DNA from 4 places in the Duganella sp. genome. Region 3 is predicted to be linked to each of the others. Evidence: predicted binding sites of a transcription regulator. Region 3 holds the regulator's gene; each other region holds the start of a gene.
What was found. Region 3 encodes FNR, which switches genes on or off when oxygen is low (the NO sensors DNR and NnrR bind a similar motif). Its sites were predicted from a motif close to TTGATNNNNATCAA; they were not measured.

Region 1: the regulator FNR is predicted to act here: its motif matches at 1,799-1,812, upstream of ABDW57_RS10705 (carbohydrate kinase).
Region 2: the regulator FNR is predicted to act here: its motif matches at 2,595-2,608, upstream of ABDW57_RS07040 (agglutinin biogenesis protein MshI).
Region 4: the regulator FNR is predicted to act here: its motif matches at 2,320-2,333, upstream of ABDW57_RS23765 (OmpW family outer membrane protein).

What each region holds. Positions count from the first base shown of each region.
Region 1 covers NZ_JBCNLB010000004.1:207,166-211,855, reverse strand. Annotated here, with positions in the region: gene ABDW57_RS10715 (phosphopentomutase) at 1-716, opposite strand, end outside; gene xapA (xanthosine phosphorylase) at 860-1,699, opposite strand; gene ABDW57_RS10705 (carbohydrate kinase) at 1,914-3,044, shown strand; gene ABDW57_RS10700 (pseudouridine-5'-phosphate glycosidase) at 3,048-3,959, shown strand; gene ABDW57_RS10695 (LysR family transcriptional regulator) at 4,010-4,690, shown strand, end outside.
Region 2 covers NZ_JBCNLB010000002.1:437,906-442,595, reverse strand. Annotated here, with positions in the region: gene ABDW57_RS07055 (MSHA biogenesis protein MshK) at 1-252, opposite strand, end outside; gene ABDW57_RS07050 (hypothetical protein) at 237-959, opposite strand; gene ABDW57_RS07045 (hypothetical protein) at 956-1,621, opposite strand; gene ABDW57_RS07040 (agglutinin biogenesis protein MshI) at 1,618-2,490, opposite strand; gene ABDW57_RS07035 (agglutinin biogenesis protein MshP) at 2,681-3,130, opposite strand; gene ABDW57_RS07030 (type II secretion system protein) at 3,127-4,071, opposite strand; gene ABDW57_RS07025 (type II secretion system protein) at 4,068-4,690, opposite strand, start outside.
Region 3 covers NZ_JBCNLB010000007.1:29,583-34,272, forward strand. Annotated here, with positions in the region: gene ABDW57_RS14520 (response regulator) at 1-345, opposite strand, end outside; gene ABDW57_RS14525 (alpha/beta hydrolase) at 462-1,208, opposite strand; gene ABDW57_RS14530 (DUF2892 domain-containing protein) at 1,406-1,615, shown strand; gene ABDW57_RS14535 (sigma-70 family RNA polymerase sigma factor) at 1,615-2,133, shown strand; gene fnr (fumarate/nitrate reduction transcriptional regulator Fnr) at 2,181-2,939, shown strand; gene ABDW57_RS14545 (FixH family protein) at 2,940-3,437, opposite strand; gene ccoG (cytochrome c oxidase accessory protein CcoG) at 3,449-4,690, opposite strand, start outside.
Region 4 covers NZ_JBCNLB010000019.1:54,517-59,206, forward strand. Annotated here, with positions in the region: gene ABDW57_RS23760 (methyl-accepting chemotaxis protein) at 1-1,549, opposite strand, end outside; gene ABDW57_RS23765 (OmpW family outer membrane protein) at 1,646-2,254, opposite strand; gene ABDW57_RS23770 ((2Fe-2S)-binding protein) at 2,407-2,910, shown strand; gene ABDW57_RS23775 (molybdopterin cofactor-binding domain-containing protein) at 2,907-4,690, shown strand, end outside.

The DNA of each region.
Region 1 (4,690 bases), on a different contig from region 3:
TTTTTGACGTGGTCCAGCAGCGTCGGCGCCGGTGGCGCGACCGCGTAGTCGTGGCGATTGGTGGTGCGGGTGTAGTTGCCGTTCGCGCCCAGGAAAGGACGGGCGATCACGCGGCCGATGTTGTAAGGCTCAACCAGTTTGAAGGCGATCTCGCACACTTCGTACAGGCGCTCAAGGCCGAACGATTCCTCGTGCGCGGCGATCTGCAGCACCGAGTCGGCCGAGGTGTAGATAATCGGCTTGCCGCTGGCGACGTGTTCATCGCCGAAGCGGTTGATGATTTCCGTGCCCGATGCGTGGCAGTCGCCCAGGAAGCCCGGCACGCCGGCCAGCTCCTGCAGCCTGGCGGTCAGCTCGGCCGGGAACGATGGCACGGTCTTCGGGAAGTAGCCCCAGTCGAATTCCACCGGCACGCCGGCGATTTCCCAGTGGCCGGACTGGGTATCCTTGCCGGTCGAGCGCTCGCGCGCGGCGCCGTAGGCGGCGGTGAAGCCTTCGCGTTGGGTGAAGCCGGCGGCCCATTCGCCGCTGGCCAGATGCGCGGCGGCGGTCAGGCCGAGTTTTTCCATGGTCGGCAGCGACATCGGCTTGCCGCTGTTGGCGACTTGCTCCGCGATGTGGCCGAAAGTGTTGGCGCCGGCGTCGTTGTACTTCGCCGCGTCGGGCGTGGCGCCCAGGCCAAACGAATCGAGCAGCAGGATAAATGCGCGTTTCATGATCACTCCATTTCCGCCCCGCCGTCGTCCCGGCGCAGGCAGGGACCCATACTTCGCTTGCAGGCAGGCGTTCTATGGATCCCGGCATACGCCGGGATGACGGGGCTAACAAAAAAGGGCGGCATCGCCGCCCCTCAAACATATTACGCCTGCGGCGTTTTCGCTACGTTGCCCAGGAAGCCCAGGATCACTTCCACCAGCGAGGTCGCCGCCACGGCAGCGTATTTCAGGGTCTGCTCATGCGACAGCGGGAACGGCGACAGGCCTTCCGCCAGATTGGTGATGGCCGACACGCCCACCACTTTCAAACCGCAGTGACGGGCCGACACCACTTCCGGCACCACCGACATGCCCACCACGTCCGCACCCAGCGTCTTGAAGGCGCGGATCTCGGCCGGCGTTTCAAAATTGGGACCGGCGTAGGCGATGTACACGCCTTCATGCAGCGTCACGTTCTTCTCTTTGGCCGAGGTGTGCAGCAGCGCGCGCAGCTCAGCGTCATAAGCGTTGGCCATGCTGAAGAAGCGCGGGCCGAAGCGCTCGTCGTTCGGGCCCATCATCGGCGTGCCCGGCAGGAAGTTGATGTGGTCGGTCAGCGCCACCAGCGAGCCGGCATCCACTTCCGTGCGCAGCGAACCGGCGGCATTGGTCACGAACAGCATTTCGCAGCCCAGCAGCTTCATGGTGCGCACGGCGCTGGTCATCACGCCCAGGCCGTAGCCTTCGTAGACGTGGCCGCGGCCCTTCATGCACACCACCTGCACGCCCGCCAGGGTGCCGATCACCAGTTCGCCGGCGTGGCCGTGCACGGTGGAGATCGGGAAGCCCGGCAGCTGGTCGTAGCTGATGGTGACGGCGTCGGTCATTTGTTCCGCCAGCACGCCCAGGCCCGAACCGAGAATCATCGCCACGCGCGGCTTGAAATCGGCCGGCAGGCGGGAGCGAATAATGTCAGCGGCCTGGAATGGGGAATTATTAGACATGGAAATCCTCTGATTTTTGATGTGGCTGGGGAAGCTGACACTATGCATCATCGTCCATATGTATGGCAAATACCATTTTTCTTAGCCATTTATATAAAATTCATATAAATCAGGAGTATTATAAACCAAGGAAAACTGAGCCAGACCCACGCCATTGACGGCTTAAAGACAAATGTTTACCATTAAAGACAATTGTTTTAACGAGGCCACGACCGTGACCGATTCCTCCAAAAAGGAACAGCTTTACCAGCTGATCCGCGCCAACCCCTTCATCTCCCAGCAAGACCTGGCGGTCGAGCTGCGCCTGTCTCGCTCGGCCGTGGCGGGCCACATCGCCGGCCTGATTCGTGAACGCCGCCTGCTGGGCCGCGCCTACGTGCTGCCGGACAAGCGTCCGGTGCTGTGCATAGGCGCTGCCAACCTGGACCGCAAGCTGCGCACCATTGCCGCCATGCAGCTGGGCACTTCCAATCCGGCCACCGCCGAGGAAGTGTACGGCGGCGTGGCGCGCAACATTGCCGAGAACCTGGCCCGCCTCAACCTGCCGACCGCGCTGCTGACCGCGCTGGGCGACGACGGCGCCGGCCGCAGCCTGCAGGAATACGCCGAGCGCGCCGGCATCGACACCCGCGGCAGCCTCAAACTGCAGGATGCCGCCACCGGCACCTACACCGCCATACTGGACGACAATGGCGAACTGGTGGTGGCGCTGGCCGACATGGCCCTGTACGACCGCATCACGCCCGCATTCCTGGCCAGCCGCCAGCCGCAGCGCGCGGCCGCCGCCATGACCGTGGCCGACCTCAACCTGCCAGCCGACAGCATTGCCACGCTGCTGGACAGCGCGCGCCAGGACAATGTGCCGCTGGTGATCGTGGCAGTGTCGCAGCCGAAGATGGCGCGCCTGCCGCCAGACCTGCGCGGCCTGCGTCTGCTGATCCTGAACCGCGGCGAACTGGAAACCCGCGCCGGCCGCGCCCTGCCCACCGAGGCCGACGTGCGCGCCGCCTGCCGCGAGGTGCAGGCGCAAGGCGCGCAGGATGTCATCGTCACCTGCGGCAGCCAGGGCGTGTACCACACGCGCGACGGCGGGCTGGTATGGCTGGCGGCGCACCAGGTGGACGTGGTGGACGTCACCGGCGCCGGCGACGCATTCTCGGCCGCCGTCTGCTGGTCGCTGTACCAGGGCAGCGCCGACCTGACGCTGGCCTGCCGCCGCGGCCTGAAGGTGGCGGCCATGACGCTGGAAAGCCCGGAGACGGTATCGCCGGTGCTGGCCGCCGACGTGCTCGACGAAATACACGACTTTGATATGAACGCCCCGCTGTTCCCGAATAAAGGATAAACCATGCACCAATTCTTACTGTTCTCGCCGGAAGTGGCTGCCGCCCGCGCCGCCGGCAAACCGATCGTCGCGCTGGAGTCGACCATCATTTCGCACGGCATGCCATATCCGCAGAACGTGCAGATGGCGCGCGAGGTGGAGCAAATCATCCGCGACGGCGGCGCCGTGCCGGCCACCATTGCCATCATCGGCGGCAAGATCTGCGTCGGCCTGTCCGACCAGCAGCTGGAACTGCTGGGCACGTCGACCGATGCGATCAAGGTCAGCCGCCGCGACCTGCCTTACGTGCTGTCGCAGAACAAGCTGGGCGCCACCACCGTGGCCGCCACCATGATCTGCGCCGAGCTGGCCGGCATTCAGGTGTTTGTCACCGGCGGCATCGGCGGCGTGCACCGCCGCGCCGAAACCAGCTTCGACATCTCGGCCGACCTGCAGGAACTGGCCCACACCTCGGTGGCGGTGGTGTGCGCCGGCGTGAAATCGATTCTGGATATCGGCCTGACGCTGGAATACCTGGAAACGCACGGCGTGCCGGTGGTCAGCGTCGGCCAGCGCGGCTTCCCGGCCTTCTTCACGCGCGAGAGCGGCTTCAGTGCCGACTTCCAGCTGGATACCCCGGCCGAACAGGCGGCCTTCATCCACACCAAGTGGCAGCTGGGTCTGAAAGGCGGCGTGGTGGTCAGCAATCCGGTGCCGGCTGCGGAGGCCATGCCGAAGGAAGAAATCGACCGCATCACTGAACAGGCATTGCAGGAAGCCGATCAGCAAGGCATCACCGGCAAGAACGTGACGCCGTTCCTGCTGGCGCGCATCAAGGCGCTGACCGAAGGCCGCAGCCTCGCCACCAACATCGCACTGGTGAAGAACAACGCCCGTTGCGGCGCCGCGCTGGCGGTGTCCATGCAACGCACCTGACCGTCATTCCGGCTTGCGCCGGAATGACGGGCCAACTTTCGAGGCCTGTCATGTCCATCGATCTGAAACAACTCAAGTACTTCCTGGCCGTGGCCGAAGAAAAAAGCTTCAGCCGCGCGGCCGAGCGGCTGCACATCTCGCAGCCGCCGCTCAGCCAGCAGATCATGAAGCTGGAGAGCGAACTTGGTGTGAAGCTGTTTGCCCGCACCACCCGCACCTTCGAGCTGACGGTGGCCGGCAAGGCGCTGATGAATGAAGCCGCCGAACTGCTGGCCAAGATGCGCATGACCATCGACACCATCCGCCAGATCGACCGCGGCGAGGTCGGCCGCCTGCGCGTGGGCATCGTCGGCTCGGCCATGTGGGGACCGATCCCCAGCCTGCTGGAAGAATTTCAGACCAAGTTCCCGCGCGTGACCTGGACCCTGCACGAACTCGGCCCCACCCTGCAATACGAAGCCCTGCGCGCCAAGCAGATCGACGTCGGCTTCTGGCGCGAGCCCAGGCTGGACGAGGACGATCTGAAGAACGACAACCTGCGCCAGGAACTGTGCTTCCGCGAAGACGTGTGCGTGGCGCTGAACGAGCATCACCCGCTGGCCAAGCAGGAAGCCATCGAACTGATCGACATTGCCGACGAACCGATGCTGACGCTGGCGCTCGACAAGTCATCCTTCCCGCGCTACCTGATCCAGTGTTGTGTGAACGCCGGCTTCCAGCCGACCATCTTC
Region 2 (4,690 bases), on a different contig from region 3:
CGCGCCATTGAACTTTTCACCCTTGCGCACAGTCTGACCGTCGATCACCGCCACTTCGCGCCCGCGCGAGCCGATCAACACGGATTGCAGCTGCGGGCCTCTCGGCGCAGCCGGCACGTCCGCTGACGCGCCCGGGCTCAGACGCGCTTCCGGCGGCGGCTGGGTCGGATCGACCAGCGTCTGTGCATGAACCTGGCCGACGCCCGCCAGCAACAAGGCAGTGCAGAACAGGCGCTTCATAGTTTCATCCATTTCTGATCCAGGCTCAGCGTGTACAGGGTCAGCGTCAGGCGCGAATTCGGATACTGCTGCGCGTCCAGCCTGGCTTTGCCCCAGAACAGCTGAACCGGCAACGACTCCAGTGCTTCCATATAGCTGATCATGTCGAGATAACTCCCTTGCAGCACGATTTCCACGCCATGGCGGTACAGCAGCTCGCGCGGCTTGGGCGCGGCCTTGGCGGGCGCTGCCGCAGGGGCCGCAGCGGGCGTCGGCACCGGCGCAGTCGGCAGGGCCGCTTCGTTCAGGCCGGTCACCGGCAAGGTCTTCATCGACATCAGCTTCAGCTTGCCATTACCGCGCAGCAGCTGCTCCAGCAGCGGCGCGATCTTGTCCGGCGCCACCAGCCCTTTTTGTACCGCCATCAGGCCGGCGCTGGTAGTGTCGATTTCGTGCCGCACGGCTTGCAGCTTGTCGCGCGTGGCCACGTCCGGATCAACCACAAAGCCCTGCGCCATGGCGGCAATTTCCATATCGATGCCAGCCACCTGATTCTGCTGTTGCTTGATCTGGCCACGCAGCAGCTTTTGCTTGTTCAGCAGCGGCTCGACCGAGGTGGTGTACAGCAGAAACAGGATCGACGCCACCACCGCCGCAAACACCATGGCGCGCTCGCGCAGGGTCATGGCGTCCAGTTTAGTGCTCAGCTTAATCCATTGTTGCAGCAGCTGCTGTTTCATTTGGCAGCCTCCTGCGCGGTCGATTGCAGGCTGAACTCCACGAACGGCGACGCGGCCGGCGCTGCATTTGCCGGCGCGGTCGCGCCTGCGGCAGGGGCCGCCACGGCAGCCGCAGCCGGCCGCGCAATATCCAGGCTGGCGAAGCTCTTCCCGCGCATCACACGTTCACCGGTCAGGCGGGTGATGTAGCTTGGAATCAGTGCCGCCTGCATCGCCCTGCCCTGCACGCCAATATCGTTGCCGGCACCATTGATGCTCAAGCCGGTCAGCCACAAGCCGCTGACGTTCTGACGTGAAAACGCGCGGAAGTATTCCGCATAGCCGGCCGTGTTGCCCAGCGCCCCGCCCTGCAGCACCGACGACACATCGTGCAGCGCCTTCAATTCCGCCTCGGCCTCGGCCAACTGCGCGGCCAGCGCCGGGTCCTTGGCGCGCGGCGCGAATTGCGCCTTGGCCTGCTGCAGCCGCTGCTCGCGCTTGGCCAGCGCCACCTTGCCGGCGGCGGCTTCTTTCTCCAGCTCGGCTACGCTCTGGCTGGCGTACCAGTTCAACAGCAACGCCCCGGCCACGACCACGCCCAGCGCTTCCGCCATCGGCAAGGCGGTGAAAATCTTCTTCTGCTTGAGGAAGATCGGGTTGAACAGGTTGATCTGCTGGCTCACAGATGCACCTCCTCATGCCGCAACGCCGCGCCCAGCGTCAGGAAGAAACGCTGCTGCTGCGCGGTATCCTGCAATTCCGGCGTGTTACTGAGGTCGAACACGTCATCCAGCGTCATGGCTTCCACCGGCATATACAGATTGCTGGCCAGGTGTTCGTGCAAACCCTCGGCGCCAGTCGGCGCCAGCAGCAACTTGAGCACATTCACATGGCTGAACTGACGGTCGAAGTGGTCGAGCGATCGTTGCAGCTCCAGGGTGATCTTGTCGAAGCAGGCATGCTGACGGTCGGAATCGCGCTCCAGCAGCTGCGCCAGCGTGACGTCGATGCGGCGCGAGAGATACAGCTCGGCCTTGTAGGTGATGGTCAGCAGTCCGCCGTCGGCATCGAACGACAGCATGGCCAGCCCGCGGCCCTCGGTTTCCAGCAGCGCGGAGATATTCCGTTGCGCCATCTCGGGAATGTCAATCACAGTCAGCGCCAGCTTGGCTTCGCTGAACAGCGTTTGGCGCGACTGGATCAGCGTATTGCGGGCAGCGATGGCAAACATGGAGTGGCCGCGCGCGGCATTGCCGGGATCGACCGGAATATCGAGCACGTCGATGGTGGCGTCGTCGACGTGGAAGTCCAACATATCCTTCAAGCGCCAGCGCACGGCGGTTTTCAATTCATCCGGCGGCACGTTGGGCGCATCGACCATCAACATCTGATATTCGCCGCCGCTGAGCATGGTGCCGCAGTTGTAGTTGCCGGCTTTCAGGTCTTTGTTCAGTTTATCGAGCACGTCGGGCGAGAAGCTAGTGTCGGCCGGATAGAAGTTCGACACTTCCACCAAGGCCTTGGCATCGCGGCGGCGCTGAACGCGGCCCACGCAGATACCGTCCCTCAGAAAAGTGACAGTCAGCCAGCCATCGGTTTTTTTAGCTCTTTTAAACAAGCCCATAGATCAACACACGAGGTTTACGCGCTAGATGATTGATTATATTCAAGTTCTGCGCCATTTCATGCTCAAACTGGCAATGATTCCGCAAAAATACACACATTTCCACACAGTTGCGACATTAAAGCTGCGCCGTGATCACGCGCTGCACATAATCCGCGCCGCGCACCGGGTTGAGACAGGTGTTCGCGGCGTCCGGCTGGTTGCACGCGGTGGCGCGAATCACCAAGTGGCCGCCGGTGGCCTGACAGGTCACGGTAACGGTGAAAGCCGACAGCGTGTCCGCGTTCGGGAAACCAAAGCTGCTGGCGGGAGGACAAACCGCCGTCACAGTTGGATCATTCGGATTCTGGAGCACTGGCCGCTGCGCGATGTACAAGCCCCACTCGATGCCGGCGCGTGCCGCCTGATAGGCGCGCTGACCTTGCACATCCAAGGCGGAGCCGGCCTGCTGGCTGGTGGTCAGCGTCACCACGGCCACGCCGAGGCCGGCCACCACCACCAGCAGGAAGATGGCGGTCAGCATGGCGACGCCGCGCGACTTGCGGCGCAGGTATGGGATGGCGCTCATGGTGTGTTTTCCACGTGAATTTGATGGCTGAGCGTGACGGTCTCCAGGCCGTTGGCGCTGGCGCCGGCACTGCTGCGGGCCAATGCGATCGATAGTCCGATCAGGGCGGTGTTCTGATTGGCCATCTGCTGCACGCTGAAACGGCAGGCATAGACATTGGCCGCCATCAGCGCCCTGCGCGCGGTGTTGGGCGGCGCGGCCTGAACTGGAACAAAGCCGTAGCCCCAGATGCGCGTGAGCGTGCCGCGCCCCGTCGCGGTGTCGTTGACGCAGGCGAAGGTGACCGGGTCAGTAGCGACGGTGAAGCGCTTGCCGGGTGAGGTGCTGGCAACGCGATTGTTCGCGGCAGGTACGGCAAACGGGTTGCGTGGCGTGTTCGGTAGCGGCCAGTTCGGGTCGGAGATCGTGACGCGGTTGCCGACAACAGACTGGACGGTGCCGCGGTTGACGCCATTGACGGTGCCATCGCCGTCAGAGTAGGCATCGGCATCAGTAATTTCGTTGCCCAGGTTGTAGACGATGATGGAGTCGCCGGGGGCAATCGCATACGGCGCGGCCGGCACCGGACCGACGATGTCAAAGGTCACGGCTGTGGTACTAGTAAAGCTCAGCGGCGCTGGTTGGGGCGCCGGCAGAGGTGGCGCTGTTGCAGCGTCTTCCTCCGACAGATAAATGCCGCCGGCCTTGGTGGGAATGAATTCCAGCAGCGTGGTGTTGCCAATCTCCAGCCAGCGGATACTGTTGGGGACTGCTCCATGCAGCTCGCGCGTCATGCGGCGCAGGGCAATGTCGGCCACGTCGGCCATGTCGGCGCGCTCGGCGCTGTCAATGTAGCTTTGCACCGGGCGGCGGATGAACAGCACCATGATGCCGGCCAGAATGGCGGTAATCACCATCACCACGATGCCTTCGATCAGCGTGAAACCGCGTTGGCTCTTCATCGCGCCCTCGGCTCGTAGCGGCTGCGGTAGCCTTGCAGCGTGACCACGTCGTTGGCACCGGCGCCGTAAGTGACCGTGATGGTGATCAGCAGCGCATCCGCTGCAGGCACCTGGGAGCCGGCCGGCCCCAGCGCGACCGGCGTCAACGCCAGCGTGGTGGTGATGCCGGCCAGAGTACTATTGGCCAACGCCCCACCGGCAGCGTTGGCGCCCAGCGGGTTGCCGGCCACGTCGCGATCGATCAGGTTGGTGCCGTCGTTGACGGCAAACGCCCGCACTGCCGTGCCGGAAATATAGTTGTTCGGAACATAGTCATTGACGTTGTCGAAGGGCCGCGCGTTGCCTCCTTCCGGCCCCCAGTTTTCAACAGTGACGGGAGCGGTGCACTGGGCTGACGTGATTGCGGTCGCGGCGTTGTCGTCGGCCGGGTCGCAAACGCTCATTTGCGCTTGCTGGACTTCTTCCATATACGCTTCGGCGATCAGCAACGCTTGCTTGCGGCGGATCGGGTCGGTGCTGTTGGTGTTGGCCATGTTCATGATTTGCAGCAGCCCGGCCGCCGCCGCGCCGACGATCACCATAAACATGATGAGCTCGATCAGGGTGAGGCCTTGCTGGC
Region 3 (4,690 bases):
CGGCAGGTCGGAAATGATCTTGCCCTGCGGGCTCATCACCAGCAAATCGTCAAACAGGGCCAGCACCGCGCGGTTCTGGTAATACTCGCGCAGCTTTTCAGCCGAGTTGCCCAGGTTGGCCGGCTGGTTGCGGGCCGATAGCGCGATGATATCGAGCAGCATGGTCAGCTTGTCGTCGAGATCCTGCGCGGTGCGGTTGATCAGCGCGGTCTGTTGCGTGAACAACACCCGCTTGTAATCTTCCTGCATGCGCTGGGTCTGCACCAGCGTGACCAGCCCGATCATCAGGACCGAGGTAATGCTGGTGGCGAGGGCGACTTTAGCCTTGATGCCGAGAGGCTTCATATCATCCTTGATGTATGGGGGCTGGACCGATTCTCCTATCAAAGGCTTACCTTGGCAAGAAAGAAAAAGCCAGCGTGCGCGGGGCACGCTGGCTTTTCGCCGCGGATGAAACCGGATTAACGCTGGGCTGCGGCCAGGATCACTTCCGCCACCTTGGCCGGTTGCGACACCATGGGCACGTGGCCGGTCGGCAGGGTGGTGGTGATGGCGTTGATTTTCCTGGCAAACGCCTGTTCCAGTTCCGGCGCGATCATGCGGTCCTGGCTGGCCACGATGTAGTAATTGGCCTTGTTCTTCCAGGCCGCCACGGTGGTGGTTTCACCGAAGGCCTTCAGGGCGATCGGGCCCTGGGTGGCGGTAATCAGCGCCGCCTGGGCCGGCGTCACGTCCTGCGCAAAGTTCTTGGCCACCGAATCGGCTGGCAGCCAGGCGTAGCCGGTGGCATCGACTTGCAGGGTGGCGATGCCTGGCGGCACCGCGTAATCCTTGCCCAGGTTGCCGGTGGCTTCGCCTTCCGACGGGGCAAACGCGGCCACGTAGACCAGCGCCTTGATCTTGTCGCTGGTGCCGGCCTGGGTGATCACGGTGCCGCCCCACGAGTGGCCAACCAGCACTACTTTACCGGTTTGCGCATCGACCACGCGCTGGGTGGCGGCGACATCGTCAGCCAGCGAACTCAGCGGGTTCTGCACGGCCACCACCTTGTAGCCCTTGGCTTGCAGGATAGGAATCACCTTGTCCCAGCTGGAACCATCGGCAAAAGCGCCGTGGACCAGCACGATGGTGGTGTCGTTGGCCGGGGTGGCGGCGTGGGCGAAAGCGGTGGCGGCCAGCAGGGCGGTAGCGATCAGCGTGCGTTTCATGGTGATTCCTTTCGTTGATTAGTTAGCGATTAAGTCGCGTTCGATGTGTTGATGGGTGAATCATAGCGAGCAATTAAATCGCACGCAATAGGTTTTTTAAAAAAATTTAAAAATATTTTCGATAGCGCGAATCCGAATCGCGGCCAGCCCCCTCTTAGCTGCCGAGGGACTTCCTCGATCACTGATAGGAGAGCACAATGTTTTACGTTAAAAATGTACCCGGCTGGGAGCGCGTGCTGCGCGTGGTGGCGGGCCTGATCGTGGCGGCGGCGGCGCTGGCGCTGCTGGGCGGCATGTGGGGCACGGTGGCGGCCTTGTCGGCGGCCGGCATCGTCGCGTCCGGCCTGTTCGGCTTTTGTCCGATGTGCGCCATGGTTGGCCGCCGCCTGGATAAACAAGGAAAATAATGAGTCTTGCGGAACACCACATGCCGGTGCTGGACGCCGCCCGGCGCGGCGATCCGGCGGCGCTGGCGCAGCTGCTGCGGCTGTGCCAGCCTGACATCCGCCGCTACGCCCAGCGCAACTGCTTGGTCGGCGACGTCGACGACGCCGTGCAGGAAGCGCTGCTGGTGTTGTCGCGCAAGCTATCGTCGGTGCGCATGCTGGCGGCGTTTTCCGGCTGGCTGTTCCAGGTGGTCAAGCGCGAGTGCCACCGGCTGGCGCGCAGCGCGCTGGGCCATGATCCCTGGGATGACGAACGCGCCGAGCAGTGGCTGGCCAGCCAGGACACGGCCGGCTTGCGCGTCGAACTGATCCGCGCGCTGGAATCGCTGCCGGCCGACTACCTGAAAGTGGTGCTGTTGCGCGACTTCGCGCAAATGTCGATTGCGGAAATCGCCGGCGAGATCAACCAATCGGTGGCGGCGGTGAAAAGCCGCTTGCATCGTGCAAGGCAAATGGCGCGCGAATACCTGATTGGATGACTGCGGAATAGGCGCCCAAATCGCACGTGATGGGCTACACTAACCGCATGATACAAGAACTTCCTTCGCTGGTTATTCCCGGCGCCACCATCGATATCCTCAAGGCCAGCTGTGCTTCATGCAGCATGCACCAGCTGTGTTTGCCGATGGGGCTGGACAACAACGACATGGAGCGGCTCGACCAGATCATCGGCCGCCGCCGCAAGGTCGCGCGCGGCGGCACGCTGTTCCGCATCGGCGATCCATTCCAGAACCTGTACGCGATCCGTCTGGGCCACTTCAAGACCTACCAGGTCAACCGCGAGGGCGCGGAGCAGATCACCGGCTTCCAGATGGCTGGCGAACTGCTGGGCATGGATGCCATCAGCGCCGACCAGCACCATTGCACCGCGGTCGCGCTGGAAGACAGCGAAGTGTGCGAAATTCCCTTCTCCACCCTGCAGCAGCTACTGGCGGAAATGCCGACCCTGTTGCGCCATTTCCACCGCATGATGAGCCAGGAAATCACGCGCGAGCAAAGCGTGATGCTATTGCTGGGGAATATGCAGGCGACCCAGCGCTTTGCGGCGTTCCTGATCAACCTGTCGTCGCGTTACGAGGCGCGCGGTTATTCGCCGAATACTTTCCAGCTGCGCATGTCGCGCGAGGAAATCGGCAATTATCTGGGCCTGACCATCGAAAGCATCAGCCGCCTGCTGTCCAAGTTCAAGAAAGAAGGCCTGCTGCGCGTCAGCAACCGCGAGATCGAATTGCTCGATCCGCGCATGCTGAAGGCCATCACGGCCGGGACGGCAACCTGCGGCTGATCAGTCGGGCAGCAGCGCAATCCCGCGCTGCGCCGGCCAGCTCCAGGCGCCGGCCAGGCGCCACTCGCGCTTCTGCCCTTCCACCAGCACGATCCAGCGGCTGCGTTCCAGCAGCGGCAGGTTGGCGCTGAACCTGCCGTTCGCATCCGGCACCAGCACCAGCTTGATATCCTTTTCCGGCAGCGTGGCGTGCGACAGATGCAGCAGCAGCGGGCCGCTATCCTTGCGGTTGATGCGCCCGCTCAGGGTGCCGCTGGCGGCGTCGTAGCCAAGCGCCATCGACAGGCCCAGCTGCGAGGCCACATGGTCGCGCCGCAAATCCTGGTTGATGGCCTTGCCCTGCTTGTAGTAATCGCCCACCACCAGCGCATCGGGCGCCGACATGGCGAGGTAAGCGGTGTAGATGCTGCCGACCGCCACGATGGCGGGGCCGGCTGCCAGCAGCCATGGCCAGCGCTGCTTCCACCACGGTGTGACGGGGATGGTCAGTGTCGTCATGATGATGCTCCTTAGCGCGGCACAATGAAGACCGCGGATTCTTTCACATGCAGCGATGGATCGTCGACTGCGGTCAGGGTGACTTCAATTTTGTTCGAGCCGGGCTGGCCGGCGCCGTGCGCGGTGCGCAGGCGCATCGGATAAGCCCTGGTCTCGGTGGCGTCCACCGGCACCTGGTCGGCGCTCACCTGCGTCAGCGAGGCGATGCCGCTGACGGCGATCTTGTAGACATGGGCCTGCTCGGACGTGTTCATGATCTGCAGGCGGTAGACGTTTTCGATCATGCCGTCCTCCACTTCGCGGCCCATCGAGCCGCGGTCGCGGATCACGTCCAGCTTGAGCGGCGTGCGCAGATACAGCGCGGCGCCGGTGGCCAGCACAATCAGGCCCAGCACGGCGGTGTAGATCTTCACGCGCGGCCGGAAGGCGCGCAGGCGGATCTCGGTCGGCGTCAGATGGTCCTCCATGGCGCGTTCGGTGCTGTAGCGGATCAGGCCGCGGGCCTGGCCGGTCTTGTCCATCACGCTGTTGCAGGCGTCCACGCAGGCGGCGCAGCCGATGCATTCGTACTGCAGGCCCTTGCGGATGTCGATACCGGTCGGGCACACCTGCACGCACATCGAGCAGTCGATGCACGAGCCGCCGTTGCCGTTGGCGGTCTTCGACAGCGGCCCGCGCGGCTCGCCGCGCTTGCTGTCGTAAGTGATGATCAGGGTGTCGCGGTCGAACATCGAGCTCTGGAAGCGGGCGTACGGGCACATGTACTTGCACACCTGCTCGCGCATCCAGCCGGCGTTGCCGTAGGTGGCAAAGCTGTAGAACAGCACCCAGAACCATTCCCACGGGCCGAAGTTCAGCGTCGCCACCTCGCCCATCAGCCTGGTGATCGGCGTGAAGTAGCCGACGAAGGTGAAGCCGGTCCACAAGGCCACCGCGCCCCAGGCCAGGTGCTTGGCGGTCTTCTTGCCGTACTTGGCAAACGAGGCCGGCTGGCGGTCCAGCGCGATGCGGGCGCTGCGCTTGCCTTCGATCCGGCGTTCTATCCACAGGAAGATTTCGGTGTACACCGTTTGCGGGCAGGTGAAACCGCACCACACCCGCCCCGCCACCGCCGTCGCCAGGAACAGCAGATAGGCACTGATGATCAGCAGCAGCGCCAGGTAGATGAAATCCTGCGGCCACAGCACCAGGCCAAAGATGTAGAACTTGCGCGCGCCCAGATCGAACAGCAGCGCCTGCCGGCCGTTCCACTG
Region 4 (4,690 bases), on a different contig from region 3:
GCGCCACGCCGGTTTTGAAGAAGCCCACCACCTCGGCCAGCGCCGCCGCCTGATCCTGCATGCTTTGCGACGCGGCTGCCGCCTGCTCCACCAGCGCCGCGTTCTGCTGCGTCACTTCGTCCATCTCGGTGATGGCCAGATTGATCTGCTCGATGCCGCTGGTCTGCTCGCTGCTGGCGGAGGTGATCTCGCCCATGATGTCGGTCACGCGCTGGATGCTGGCCACGATGTCGTCCATGGTCTTGCCGGCTTCGTTGACCAGGCGCGAGCCGTCTTCCACATTCGCCACCGAAGCGTCGATCAGTTCCTTGATCTCGCGCGCGGCGGCCGAGCTGCGCTGGGCCAGGTTGCGCACTTCCGACGCCACCACGGCAAAGCCGCGGCCCTGTTCGCCGGCGCGCGCCGCTTCCACCGCCGCGTTCAACGCCAGGATATTGGTCTGGAAGGCGATGCCGTCGATCACGCCGATGATGTCGACAATCCGCCGCGACGATTCGTTGATGCTGCCCATGGTCTGCACCGCCTGTGAGACGATCACGCCGCCCTTGCTGGCCACGTCCGAGGCGGCGCGCGCCAGCGTGTCGGCCTGGCGCGCGTTGTCGGCGTTCTGCTTGACGGTGGAGGTCAGTTCCTCCATTGACGATGCGGTCTCTTCCAGCGAGCTGGCCTGATGCTCGGTGCGCGAGGACAGGTCCAGATTGCCGGCCGCGATTTCGCTCGAAGCGGTGGTGATGGTGTCGGTCCCTTGCAATACCCGGCCGACGACCTGCAGCAGGCTGTCGTTCATGGTTTTGAGCGCGCTCAGCAGGCGCCCGGTTTCATCCGTCGAGCGCACTTCGATGTGCGACGACAGATCGCCGGCCGCCACCGTTTCCGCCACCCGTACCGCTTCATTCAACGGCACCGTGATCGAGCGCGTGATGAACCACGCCACGCCGCCGCCCAGCAACAGCGCCAACAGGCCCAGCACTGTCATCAGCAGTTGCGCGTTGCCCAGCGTGGCTTCGGCGTCGGCGCCGGCCTGGCGCGCCTGTGCGGTTTCGTAAGCGAGGATTTCGTCCAGCACGCCCAGCACGCCGGTCAGGCTGGGGGCGGCGACTTGCGTCAGGTGCGTGGTGGCGTCCTGGATCTCGCCATCCTTGCGCAGTTCGATCACCTTGTTGTTTTCGACCGCGCCTTTCTTGAGCAGGTCATCCAGCTTGGCCAGCAGGGATTTTTCCTTGTCCTCGGTGGCCATCTCGACCAGGATCTTGCGCGCGTCGCCATAGCGCTTGCGGGCTTCCGCGATGCGTGCCAGTTCGGCATTCATCTGCGGCGTGCCGGGCACCACCACGATGTTGGTCAGCGAGAGGGTAATGCTGCGGACGTTGTCGACCATTTTGTTGGCCGCTTCCATCTTGACGTTTTTATCGGCAATGATGTCGTGCGTGCGGTTGCCGATGTGGCGCATGGCGCTGAGCCCCAGCACCACCGTGGCCACCAGCAGTACCAGCACGATGCCGAAGCCTACGCCAAGACGGGTTCCGATTTTGAGATGAGCGAGCGACATGGCAGCCTTTCTGTGGAACGACGAGCGGATCTTGATTGTTCCCGAATCCGCTCATCCGTGCCACTCCGGCGCTGCCAGTGTAGCGGTGGAGCAACGTCAGAAGCGATAGCCCACGCCCACGCCCAGCATCAGCGGATCGATCTTCACGCGGCTGGCCTTGGCGCCGCCGATCAGCACGTCGCTGCGGATCTGGGCTTTCTTGACGTCGAAGTTGAGCGACCAGTGCTTGTCGATCGCCACATCGGCGCCGGCTTGCAGCGCCAGGCCAACGCTGTCGTGCTCCAGGCTGGCGGCGCCGTTCAGCAGCTTGTTCTTGGAGAAGGTGGTGTAGTTGATGCCGGCGCCGACGTAAGGACGGAACTGCGCATCCGGCAGGAAGTGGTACTGCAGCAGCAGCGTTGGCGGCAGGTGCTTGACGGTGCCGATCTTGGCGCCATCCAGCGAGACGTCATGCTTTTGCGGATAGGTCAGCACCAGTTCGGCCGCGATGTTCTTGCTGAAGAAGTAGGAGATGTCCACTTCCGGAATGGTCTTGTTGCTGACGCCGATGCGGTCCGACGCGCCCGAGCCGCCCACCGGGTCGGACTTGTCCGCCGGGTCCAGGTGCACGGCGCGTGCGCGCACCAGCCATGGGCTTTCTTGCGCCGAGGCGGCGCCGGTCATCAGGGTCAGGGCGGTCATTACTGCTGCAAGGGTCTTGCTCATTTCACTTCCTCTTTGTCGTCGTTAAGTAACGTGAAAAAGTGTATTGATGCAGCGCAGTAAAAACATTGATCCAAGTCAAAAATTTCGAAATGCTAAATAGTGGTAGTATGACCAGCGGTCGTTTTTGGGAAACTACAAACAGGAGATCGCGCATGGGCAAGCTGAATGTCAACGGCGTCGTAAGAGAATATGAGGCGGAGGACGATACGCCGCTGCTGTGGGTGATCCGGGAGCAGCTCGGACTCACCGGCACCAAATACGGTTGCGGCATAGCCCAGTGCGGCGCCTGCACCGTGCATATCGATGGTCAGCCTGTGCGCAGCTGCGTGTATCCGGCCGCCGCGGTGACCAACGCGCAGAAGATCACCACCATCGAGGGCTTGTCAAAAGACGGTTCGCATCCCATTCAGAAAGCCTGGGCCGCGCTGGACGTGCCGCAGTGCGGCTTCTGCCAGTCCGGCATGATCATGGCCGCCGCTGCGCTGATCCGCGAGAAGCCCAAATGCACCGATGCCGACATTGATGCTGCCATGACCAATATCTGTCGATGCGGCACCTACAACCGCGTGCGCAAGGCCATCCACGTGGCGGTGCGCGGCGGCGATCCGGCAACGGCCGGCCTGGCGATTGAACGCATTGAAGGGAGCAAAGCATGACCTCACGCCGGAGCTTCCTGAAAATCGCCGGCGGCCTGGTGGTCGCCTTCCACATTCCATTCGACGCCGCAGCCGCAGCCGCCGAGGTCGCGCCGGAAGTCAACGCCTGGGTGGTGGTGAAGCCGGATGACACCATCGTGATCCGCATCGCCCGTTCCGAGATGGGGCAGGGCACGCTGACCGGCCTGGCGCAGCTGGTGGCGGAAGAACTGGACGCCGACTGGAGCAAGGTCACCACCGAATATCCAACGCCGGGCCAGAATCTGGCGCGCAAGCGCGTGTGGGGTTCCTTCTCCACCGGCGGCAGCCGTGGCGTGCGCGAATCGCACGACTACGTGCGCAAGGGCGGCGCCATCGCGCGCACCATGCTGGTTCAGGCGGCGGCCGATGCGTGGAAGGTACCGGCATCCGAATGCGCGGCATCAGCCAGCATCATCACGCACAAGCCGACTGGCCGTACCATCAGCTATGGCAAGGTGGCCGATGCCGCCGCCAAACTCACGCCGCCGACCGAGGTGGCGCTGAAAGATCCGAAAGACTGGAAGCTGGCCGGCAAGCGCCTGGCGCGCCTCGACACGATGGACAAAACCACCGGCGCGCAGATCTACGGCATGGACCTCAAGATGCCCGGCATGCTCAACGCGGCCATCAAGGATTGCCCGGTGTTCGGCGGCGCGGTGAAGAGCTTTGATGCCTCGGTGATCGAGAAGCGGCCCGGCATCAAGAAGGTTTTCAAGCTGGGCGACAGCGCCGTGGTGGTGGTGGCCGATACCTGGTGGCGCGCCAAGTCCGCACTGGAGGCGCTGCCGATCGAATGGGACAAGGGACCAAACGCCAAGCTCTCGCAGAAGGACGTCAACGCCACGCTGAAGGCCGCGCTGGACGCGCCGGATGCGGTGGTGGGCAACGCCAACGGCGACGCCAAAGCCGCCATCCAGTCGGCCGCGCGCAAGATCGAGGCGGTATATTCCTTCCCCTGGCTGAACCACGCCACCATGGAGACCATGAACGCCACCGCGCTCTGGACGCCGGAGCGTTGCGAAGTCTGGACTCCGACGCAGAACGGCGAGGCCGCATTGGCCGCCACCGCTGAAGCAGCGGGCCTGCCTGCGGCCAAGTGCGAAGTCTACAAGCTGCACCTGGGCGGCGGCTTTGGCCGTCGCGGCGCCACGCATGACTGGGTGACGCAGGCGGTGAAGATCGCCAAGGAGATGCCTGGCACGCCGGTAAAGCTGATCTGGTCGCGCGAAGAGGACATGCTCCACGGCCGCTATCACCCGATCACGCAGTGCAAGCTGACGGCGGGCCTGGATGACAAGGGCAACGTCACCGCCCTGCATATGCGCATCGCGGGACAGTCGATCCTGGCTTCGCTGGGCTCCACGCTGAAGGATGGCAAGGACCCGGTGGTATTCCAGGGCCTGAACGCGCCGGGACCGGAAGCATCCATCGGCTACAGCTTCCCGAACCTGCTGGTGGACCATGCGATGCGCAATCCGCCCGTCCCTGCGGGCTTCTGGCGCGGCGTGAACCTGAACCAGAACACGATCTACCTCGAATGCTTCATGGACGAACTGGCCCACGCGACCAAACAGGACCCGCTGGCCTTCCGCCGCAAGCTGATGGCCGATCATCCGAAGCATCTGGCGGTGCTGAACGCGGTGGCGGAGAAGGCCGGTTGGGGCAAGCCGGCGCCGAAAGGCGTGTATCGCGGCCTGGCGCAGACCATGGGCTTCGGCAGCTACGTTGCCGCGTGCGCCGAGGTGTCGGTGGACCGCAA